One region of the Janthinobacterium lividum genome, then DNA from elsewhere that is predicted to be linked to it. Evidence: predicted binding sites of a transcription regulator. Region 1 holds the regulator's gene; each other region holds the start of a gene.
The links. Region 1 encodes sigma-54, which starts transcription at its own class of promoters, with help from an activator protein. Its sites were predicted from a motif close to TGGCANGNAANCTGCTTT; they were not measured.
Positions count from the first base shown of each region.

Region 2: U0004_RS15495 (circularly permuted type 2 ATP-grasp protein) is a predicted target of sigma-54. The motif match lies at 1,966-1,983, and genes of this name have one in related genera.
Region 3: U0004_RS20720 (EDSAP-1 family PEP-CTERM protein) is a predicted target of sigma-54. The motif match lies at 1,591-1,608, and genes of this name have one in related genera.

Region 1 covers NZ_CP139976.1:810,644-813,918, reverse strand. The annotation lists gene U0004_RS03595 (enoyl-CoA hydratase/isomerase family protein) at 1-601, opposite strand, end outside; gene hpf (ribosome hibernation-promoting factor, HPF/YfiA family) at 737-1,099, opposite strand; gene U0004_RS03585 (RNA polymerase factor sigma-54) at 1,169-2,647, opposite strand; gene lptB (LPS export ABC transporter ATP-binding protein) at 2,652-3,275, opposite strand, start outside.
Region 2 covers NZ_CP139976.1:3,445,418-3,448,692, forward strand. The annotation lists gene U0004_RS15490 (alpha-E domain-containing protein) at 1-482, opposite strand, end outside; gene U0004_RS15495 (circularly permuted type 2 ATP-grasp protein) at 476-1,930, opposite strand; gene U0004_RS15500 (sensor histidine kinase) at 2,059-3,216, opposite strand.
Region 3 covers NZ_CP139976.1:4,577,342-4,580,616, reverse strand. The annotation lists gene U0004_RS20725 (EDSAP-1 family PEP-CTERM protein) at 1-428, opposite strand, end outside; gene U0004_RS20720 (EDSAP-1 family PEP-CTERM protein) at 538-1,518, opposite strand; gene U0004_RS20715 (glycosyltransferase) at 1,706-2,938, opposite strand; gene U0004_RS20710 (hypothetical protein) at 3,073-3,246, shown strand.

The sequences.
Region 1 (3,275 bases):
CCAGCAGCGCCCCCATCTGCGCCTCAGGCACGTAGACATCGGCCAGCCCCGTGTACAGGGCATCGGCCGCGTTGATCGTCAAGCCCGTCAAGCCCAGGTACAGGCCCAGCTGGCCGGCCAGGCGGGATAGAAAATAACTGCCGCCCACGTCGGGAAACAAGCCGATATTGACTTCCGGCATGGCCATGCGCGTGCGGCCCGTCACGATGCGCAGGCGGTTGCCGGGCCCGGCTTGCGCCACGCCCATGCCGCCGCCCATCACCACGCCATCCATCACGGCAATATACGGTTTCGGATAGAAATGAATAACATGGTTTAAAGCGTATTCTTCCGTAAAGAAATCCTCCAGCAAGGCGCTGCCGCCTTGCGGCGTGGCCAGGCCCGCATCGTAAAAGAAACGGATGTCGCCGCCGGCGCACAGGGCTTTTTCACTGCTGGAGCGGATCACCACGGCGTCCACCTGCGGATCGTCGCGCCAGGCCAGCAGGGCCGCGCTCAGGGCGCGCACCATCTCCAGCGACAGGGAATTCAAGGCTTTCGGACGGTCGAGCACGATATGGCCCGTGCGGTTGCGGATGGAAGTCTGGACGAAGTCGCTCATGGCAGGCAGGAAAGAAGTGAAAGTGCAAACATTTTAGCCCCTGCGCGGCGAACATTGCGCTCAAAAGGTCCAGGCGCAAAAAAGGGCGCAAGATGTGCGCCCTTAGTTGATCACAACTGCTGGAAGCGGGTGGCCTTAGACGGCGACGACGGCTTCTTCCTCGGAGTTGTCTGGCAGATGCTTGATCGCCTCTTTACCGTGCCCTTGCACTTTGGTTTTGTATTTCATCACTTGCCTATCGAGCTTGTCGATCAGGGTATCGATCGCGGCGTACAGGTCGTGCGCCAAGCTTTCCACATAGACAGTCTTGCCGCTCAAACGCAGGTTGACTTCAGCCTTTTGACGTTTTTCTTTCTCTTTGAGGTTATCCACGGTCAGAATCACGGCGATATCGATGACTTGATCGAAATGACGTTTCACGCGCTCCAGCTTCGTTTGTACGTATTCACGGATGGCTGGTGTCACTTCGAGATGATGTCCGCTGATGGTGAGATTCATACACACTCCTAAAGATGATCGGGTTCGTGCGGTCCATCCTATCCGGCCCGCAGAGGAACCGAAAAAAACTTACAAACACTTACGCAGGCTCACTGGCGGAATTTTCAACGCTTCCCGGTATTTGGCAACAGTACGTCGCGCAATCACCATGCCTTGTTCCCCCAGCATGTCCGCAATCTTACTGTCGGATAAAGGATTTTTAGGGTCTTCTGCTCCTGTCAGTTGCACGATCAATGCCCGTATCGCCGTCGATGACGCTTCGCCCCCCGCTTCGGTGGCGACGTGGCTACCAAAGAAATATTTCAACTCGAACATGCCGTGCGGGGTCAGCATGTACTTTTGAGTTGTTACCCGCGAGATAGTACTCTCGTGTAAACCCAGTGTATCAGCTATTTCACGGAGCACAAGGGGACGCATGGCAACGGCCCCATGCGAGAAAAAGTTCTTTTGTCTTTCTACTATCGCCTGCGCCACGCGCAGGATCGTGTCGAAGCGCTGGCGCATATTCTTGATCAGCCACTTGGCTTCCTGCAACTGTGCGCCCATGGCGCCCTCGCCCTTGCCCTGCTTGAGCAAGTTGGCGTACATGGCATTGACGCGCAGGCGCGGCATGACATCGTTGTTCAGCGTGACTTGCCAGCCATTGCGCGCGCGCTTGACGACGACGTCGGGCACCACGTAATCGGACACGTCCGAGGCGAACACGGCGCCCGGATGCGGATTGCACTGGCGAATCACCGTCTGCGCTTCGCGCAAGTCTTCATCGTCGCAATCGAGGGCTTTTTTCAGCTTGTTGAAATCGCGCTGGGCAAACCAGGCCAGGTGCTTTTCCACGATGACGAGGGCCATGCGGCGCGTCACCATGGCGATGTGCGGCAAACGCTTGATTTGCAGCGCCAGGCATTCGGAGGCATTGCGCGCGCCCACGCCGGGCGGATCGAAACTTTGCAAGAGAGACAAGGCCGTGCGCATCTCGTCAGCGTCGATTTCCAGCTCTTCCGGCAGGCGCGCCAGGATGTCGTCGAGCGACTCTTCCAGGTAGCCATTGTCGTCGAGCGCATCGATGATCAGCTCGACCAGCGCGCGGTCGCGCAATTCGAGTACCGTCACGCGCATCTGCTCCATCAGGTGTTCGCGCAGGGTACAGTGATGGGCCTCCAGTTGCGGGCGCGAATCCTCGTCGTCGGGCGCCTTGCCGCGGCTCGCCTCGCTCCAGTCGCTGTCGCCGCCATCCGCGGCGGCAGGACCCTCGCCGGCATCGCCGTCAAAGGTTTCCGCTTCGGCCGGCGCTGTGGGCGCTTCCTGGCCTGGCGGCTGGGGCGGCGCTTCGGCCGGCGCTGCCGTGGAACTCAAGGCGCCATCGGACAGCAGGCGCAGCGAGCGGTCGAGCGGATCATCGAGGCGCTCGAGCAAGGGATTGTCCGTCAGCAATTGCTCTAGTTCCTGATGCAATTCCAGGGTAGACAATTGCAACAGGCGTATCGATTGCTGCAACTGCGGCGTCAGTGCCAGGTGCTGCGAAGTGCGCAGCTGCAATGATTGTTTCATTGGCTTACATGCGGAAGTGTTCGCCCAGATAGACCCGGCGTACCGACTCGTTCGCGATGATGTCGTCGGGGCGTCCCGACGCCAGTACCGAGCCCTGGTTGATGATGTAGGCACGATCGCAGATACCCAGCGTCTCGCGCACATTATGATCGGTGATCAGCACGCCGATATTGCGCTCCTTCAAGAAACGCACGATGCGCTGGATCTCGATCACGGCGATCGGATCGACGCCGGCAAACGGTTCGTCGAGCAGCACGAAACGGGGATCGGTGGCCAGCGCGCGGGCGATTTCCACGCGGCGGCGCTCGCCACCGGACAGGGACAGGGCCTGATTCTCGCGCAGCTTTTCAATCTGCAAGTCAGCCAGCAATTTATCCAGGCGCACCTCGATCTCGGCCTTCGTCAGCGGACGGCCTTCGACGGTCTGAATTTCCAGCACGGCGCGGATATTGTCTTCCACCGTCAGCTTGCGGAAGACGGACGCTTCCTGCGGCAGGTAGGACAGGCCCATCTGCGCGCGGCGGTGGATCGGCAGGCTGGAGATGTCCACGCCGCTGATATCGATGCTGCCGCCATCGGACGGCACCAGGCCGACGATCATGTAGAACGAGGTGGTCTTGCCGGCGCC
Region 2 (3,275 bases), 2.6 Mb from region 1:
AAATGGATGGCTTCGTCCTTGAGCATGGTGCCCAGGGTCACGCCGCGCGACAGGTGCGAGCGGTATTTGACCCATTCGAAGAACTGGCTGGGGTCCGTTTCCAGCAGATTGCTCTTCAGGCGCTTCTGCATGTCGAGCCAGGTGGCGTTCTGGATTTCCCACACTTCCGTCGTCAAGGTGCCCCGCACGGCGCGGGCATTTTCGCGCGCGCCCGTCAGGCAGGCGAGGATGGACGACGGGTTGTTCGGATCGCGCACCATGAAGTCAAGCACGTCGCGCGTGTGGAAGCGGCCATATTTGTGGTCGTACGCGCTTTGCAGCTCGGAAATACCCAGGGTGGCGCGCCAGCCCTGTTCCGCATCCTGCTCTGACTGGGGCAGCATCGAGGTTTGCATGTTGACGTCGAGCATGCGCGCCGTGTTTTCCGCCCGCTCCGTGTAGCGGGCCATCCAGAACAAATGATCGGCGGTGCGGCTCAGCATGCTTTTTCTCCTGCAAACACGGATGTTGGTTCCAGTACCCAGGTATCCTTGGTGCCGCCCCCTTGCGAGGAGTTGACCACCAGCGAGCCTTCGCCCAGCGCCACGCGGGTCAGGCCGCCGGGCACCATGGAAATCGTCTTGCCGGACAGCACGAACGGACGCAAATCGATGTGGCGCGGCGCAATGCCGGCCTCGACATACGTGGGGCAGGCGGACAGGGCGAGCGTGGGCTGGGCGATGTAGCCGCCCGGATTGGCCAGCAGGCGCTGGCGGAAATCCTCGATCTGCGCCAGGCTGGACGCCGGCCCCACCAGCATGCCGTAGCCACCCGCGCCATGCACTTCCTTGACCACCAGTTTCGCCAGGTTCGCCAGCACGTACGACAAATCGGCGCTCTTGCGGCACTGGTAGGTGGGCACGTTGTTGAGTATCGGTTCCTGCGACAAATAAAACTTGATCATGTCGGGAACAAAAGGGTAGATCGACTTGTCGTCGGCCACGCCCGTGCCGATGGCGTTCGCCAGGGTCACCCGGCCGGCGCGGTACACGGACAGCAGGCCCGGCACGCCCAGCGAGGAATCGGAGCGGAAGGCCAGCGGATCGAGGAAATCGTCGTCGACCCGGCGGTAGATCACGTCCACGCGCTTGGGCCCGCGCGTGGTGCGCATGTACACGGAATTGTCGTTGACAAACAGATCCTTGCCCTCGACCAGCTCCACGCCCATTTGCTGGGCCAGAAACGCATGCTCGAAGTAGGCGGAGTTGTACATGCCGGGCGTCATGACGACGACCGTCGGGTCATCGACGCCCATCGGCGCGACGGAGCGCAGGTTGTCGAGCAGCATGTCCGGGTAATGGTCGACGGGGGCGATACGGTTGCGGGCGAACAGTTCCGGGAACAAGCGCATCATCATCTTGCGGTCTTCCAGCATGTAGGACACGCCGGACGGCACCCGCAGATTGTCTTCCAGCACATAGAATTCGCCCTGGCCGGCGCGCACGATGTCGACGCCCGCGATGTGGGCGTAGATGTCGGAAGCGACGGCAATACCCTGCATTTCCGGGCGGTACTGGGCATTCTTGTAGATTTGCTCGGCGGGAATGATGCCCGCCTTGATGATGTTTTGCTCATGATAAATATCATGGATGAACATGTTTAAGGCTTGCACGCGCTGTACCAGGCCCGTCTGCATCTGCGCCCATTCCGTGGCGGGGATGATGCGCGGGATGGTGTCGAACGGAATCAGGCGTTCCGTGCCGGCATCGTCGCCGTACACGGCGAACGTGATGCCGACCCGGCGGAACGTCAGGTCGGCCTCGGCCCGCTTGCGGGCGATGGTCTCGGGGGATTGCTGCTCCAGCCAGTTGCTGAATTCACGATAGTGTTCACGTACCTTGCTGTCCGTACCCACTTCATTTGCAGTCATTTCATTGAAAAAATTTGCCATGTTGTGATTTCCCTTGAGCCGTGTCTATGCATAGCTCAGCAGGAAGCGTGCCAACAAGGCGGTCGTGAACAGGTGTAAATATGACCACTTTTGTGGCGTCGCGCCATTGCTTGCACCAATTCGGTGCGCTAGGCGTCACTCTTGGGGACGTCGGCGGGCTGGACGAAGGGGCGGCAATCGACGGGCACGTCGAAGATGAAGCTGGTGCCCGTTTCGGCCGCGCTATCGACGGCGATGCTGCCGCCGTGGCTTTCCGCCACGCTCTGCACGAAGGGCAGGCCGATGCCCCAGCCTGGCGCGGGGCTGTCGTTCTCGCGGCGCAGGTAGTCAAAGATGCGTTCGGCCTGTTCCGGCGCGATGGGCCGCCCGCTATTGTGGACGGTGACGATCAGGCGTTCGTGGGTCGCTTCCACGTGCACGCTGATAGGCGCGTCGTCGCCATACTTGAGCGCATTGCCGAGCAGGTTTTCCAGTGCGCGCCGCAGCGAGTTCTCGCACCACCAGCCGATGACGGATTGCCCGCTGACCTGGCATTTGCCCGGCCGCTGCAAGTTGATCTGGCTGGCCACGGCGTGCACCAGCGGCAGCACGTCGAACTGGCTCAGCACCAGTGGCAACTGCTGGCCCTGGTGGTAGCTGAGGCCATCGAGCAATTCCTCGATCATGCTGTCGAGCCGCTTGCTGTGCTCGACAATCTTGTGCGCCAGCAATGTCACCCGTTCCGGGTCGGCTGGCCGCAGCAGCAGCTGGGCGCTGGTGCTGATCACGGCCAGGGGATTGCGCATGTCGTGCGACAGGCCGGCCGCGATGCGGCGCCGGAAACTTTCATGCATGCTGGTAAATTCGCGTATCGATTCGCGGATGCCCGAGTCGATCGACACATTGATCACCTGCCAATCTTTGCTGCGCAGGGTGATGCCGGACTCATGCGCTGTGGCGGCGAAGCAGTCGCGGAAGATCTGGTATTCCTGGATGACCTGTTCCGGGCCGTAATTGGTCATGCGCGCCCGTTCATTGCCATGCACGGCGGGCACGTTGCTGTTGCTGGCGGCGTTTTCGCGCGGGTGGCCCGGGGTGAGGGCTTCGGCCAGGTTGTCGAAAAAGGCGGGCAAGGTATTGATGAGTATGGGCGTGAGCAACTGGTCGGCGCCGCGCACCTTGGCGCGCACGCGCTGTTCCCAGGCGCTGAGGACGGCGTCGCGCATGGCAAAAATGCGCTGCGCGCGCTGCAACGGCTGGCGTGCGCTGGTCTGGCGACCCGCGTGATGATCCGTGGCAATACTCACCTGGACTCCTGACGGCAATGACTATGCTTGCGATAGTATGCGCCAATTCAGCCGCCAGG
Region 3 (3,275 bases), 2.6 Mb from region 1:
TCGGCGCTGCCGCCGCCCGCCAGGAAGGTTTCTGCCGCGTTTACGGTGTGTGTGCTGGTCGAGCCCGGTGGAAAGGGGGGGATTTGCGAGGTGACGATTTGCGCCTCGCCGCGCGCATACGAGGCATTGCCCATGCCTTGCCGTGTGAAATCATTCTCTCCCTTGCTGACGGCGCCGCGTGTCGCTTGCGGCGCGTCGATCTCATTGCTGCCGCCGTTGATGATGCTGCTGCCGTTGAGCGTGGCGGTGGTGCGCGACAGGTCGATGTTGCTGAGCAGGGAGACGGAGCCGGAGGGATTGCTGATGACCAGGCCAAAGACACTGGTGTACGAATAGCCGTAGGCGGCGGCGCTGGCGGTGCCGCTGCTGGCCAGCAGCAGAAAGGCTAACAAGACCGTTGGCAGTCGGGTGCAAGAAAATGTCGTCATGAAAAATCCTCATCTCCTGATCGGCCGCGTTGTAAGGAAAACCGACAGGCTTGCCACATAAAAAAGGCGAGGAGAGCCTCCTCGCCTGTGAATCCCCCTGTTGCCTGGTTCAGGCGGCAACCTTGCGGCGACGGGCATAGCCCAGGCCAGCCAGACCCAGGCCCAGCAGAGCCAGGGTGCCGGGCTCAGGCGCGGCCTGTTTCACCAGATCCACGCTTTCCACCGCATTCAGGGTCAAGGTGTAGTTGCCGGCTGTCAAAGCATTGCTGACGGAGCTGAAGTTGCTGCCGCACGCGGTGCCGACACCGGTGCCCGTGGGCGTGCCGCAGCCGGATGGGTCGTAGGTGAACAGGTTGCCACGTGTGAGGAAATTGGTCGCCAGGCTGGTGTTCAGGTTGGCGCCATCGGCGTTTTCCGTGCCGCCGAAGATGCCAGACCCGATCGCGCCATCGGGCGTCCAGTTGAACACCGTTGCGCCGGTCGCATCCGTGATGGTGAAGGTGACGACCAGGTTGGCCGTGGCGGTGGACAGCTGCCCGACCGTGCTTTGCAGGAAGACCTGCATGAAGGGCGAGGCCAGGAAGTCAAAGCTCAGCGTTGCCGTGGGCGAACCGACGATGAAATCGACGGAGAAGCCCGTGGTCGAGCCATTGCGCCCGGACGCATCGGCCGTGCCGGCGGGGCCGTCCAGGTGGGCTTCGGCCACGTTCACCACCTGGGTGGAGGTGGAGCCGGGCGGGAACGAAGGGAACTGCGTGCTGACGATCTGCGCATCGCCGCGCGAATAGGTGTTGGTGGGGCCTTGCTGCGTGAAGTCGTTCTCGCCTTTGGTGACGGCGCCGACGTTGGCGCGCAGGGCATCGAGCGAGCCGGCGCCGCCATTGATGACGCTTACCCCATTCAGGGTGGCCGTGCTGCGCGAGATGGTGGTGCTGTTGGCCACCGTGATCTGGCCCGTTGGTACGCCGATCACGAGGCCGAAGATGTTGTTGTAGGAATAGCCGTAGGCGCCCGCCTGTGCGCTACCTGCGGCGCACAGCATGGCCAGTGCCGCTGCGGCCGGGAGCAGTTTCAGTTTCGAGAGTTTCATTGTATTCACCTCGTGGTTGAGTGAGTCTGGAAGTCTTGCTGAGTCCTGTCGGCAGGTGCTCATGGCCAGTACCTAGCGACTTCCATGCCAACGCATGAGGCCCTTTTGAAATCAATGACTTGGCGTGTTTTTGTTGATGCGGTGCAGGCTTTGCCGGACTCGCTGTAAGAAAAACCGACGCTGCCCGTCAAGGCTGGCTGCCTTGCGGCAACGAGCCCAGCAGGGAGTGCACATGGGGTAGCAAGCGTTGCCCTGGCACATAGTCGCGCATGGCCGTGGCCAGCTGGCGCGCCGCCAGCTTGGCCCGGCCATCGTCGAGCATGCGCGTGGCGGCATGGCGTAGGGCGGTTTCCTGGAAGCGGTCGGCGCGCAGCAGCAGGCCGGCCCCGGCCTCCGTGATGCCGTGCATGTTGAGGAATTGATCGAGGTTGCCGGCGATACCGATGACGGGCACGCCCGCCGTCAGCGCCTGCTGGCTGGTGGGGCTGCCGCCGTTGCAGATCACCAGGCTGGCGCGCCGCGCGGCCGCGTCGCCCGGCAGAAAGGGCGCGACATAGGCGTTTGGCGGCACGGCGTCGACGCGGATGGTGCCGGCCGTGGCTGCCAATACGGTGACAGGCAGGGGCGCCAGCGCGCGCAGCACGCGCGGCAGCAATTGCCCCTGGCCGGAACTGCCCAGGGTGACATAGATGATGGGCCGTCCGTTGCTCAGTTCCGGACGCTGCCACCAGTCCGGCAAGTCGAGCGGCGGCGCCCAGATGATGGCGCCCAGGTAGTCGTGCGTGGGCGGCATGGCCTGCGGCGGGAACAGTTGCGGAATATCCGCATACAAGGTGCGGTCGGCATCCGTATAGATGCGCCGCAGGTCGCTGCCCAGCGAGGGCAAGCCATGGCGGCGGCGCACGCGGTTCAGGGGCACGGCATGCGAGGCGAAGGCCAGCGGGCGGATCAGGCGGAACAGGGGGGCGGCCAGCCAGATGGGCAGCAGGCCTGTCAGGGGCAGGCTGGGTACCGTGTAGTGCTGGCGCACGTACGGACTCCAATAGGCATTGCTGAGCGTAATGTAGGGAATGCGCTGCAGGCGCGCGCTGACCGACAGCGACAGGCGGAAGTCGCCGATCACGAGATCGGGCTGGACCGCATTGAGCAGGCGCAAGTCGTCTTCCACGTACGCGTGCAGGGTACTTTCAGTGTAGACAGGCTTGCCGTGGGCCAGCGCCTGCAGGAATTGCAGCGATGAAATACTGTCGATGCGCCAGCGGCGAAAGGGCGCTTGCTTGAAGCAAAAGTCATAGCCATCGGCGCAGGCGAAATGCACTTCGTACTCTTCCTCGTCCAGGCTCTGGGTCAGGCTCAGAGGGCGGCCGACGTGGGCCAGGGTCACTGCCTCGGCCATAAAGAGGATTTTTTTGCGCGCCATGGGAACCGCTGTACTCGCAGGAGGGGATGCCTGCCAGGTTGGAGTGGCGCCACGCCGTTTAGTTCCCCCGTCGCGTGCCACTGGCGGGCGCCAGGATTTGGCCGTATCGGCTAGAGTGGGGCAAAGGAGGTCACATGCAAACCCAATTCCGTCCTGCCCTGTTGCGTGCGCACAGCACGCCCGAACCCGATATGCCGCCACCGCCGGAAGGCGATCCCGTCACACCGCCGCCGGAAACGCCTCCCCACATCGAGCCCGTGCCCGTCGAGGAACCGACGCCGCCGCCACCGCCTGTGAAAATGCAGTGACGGGGCGCGGTGCGCCGCCGGCATGGCGG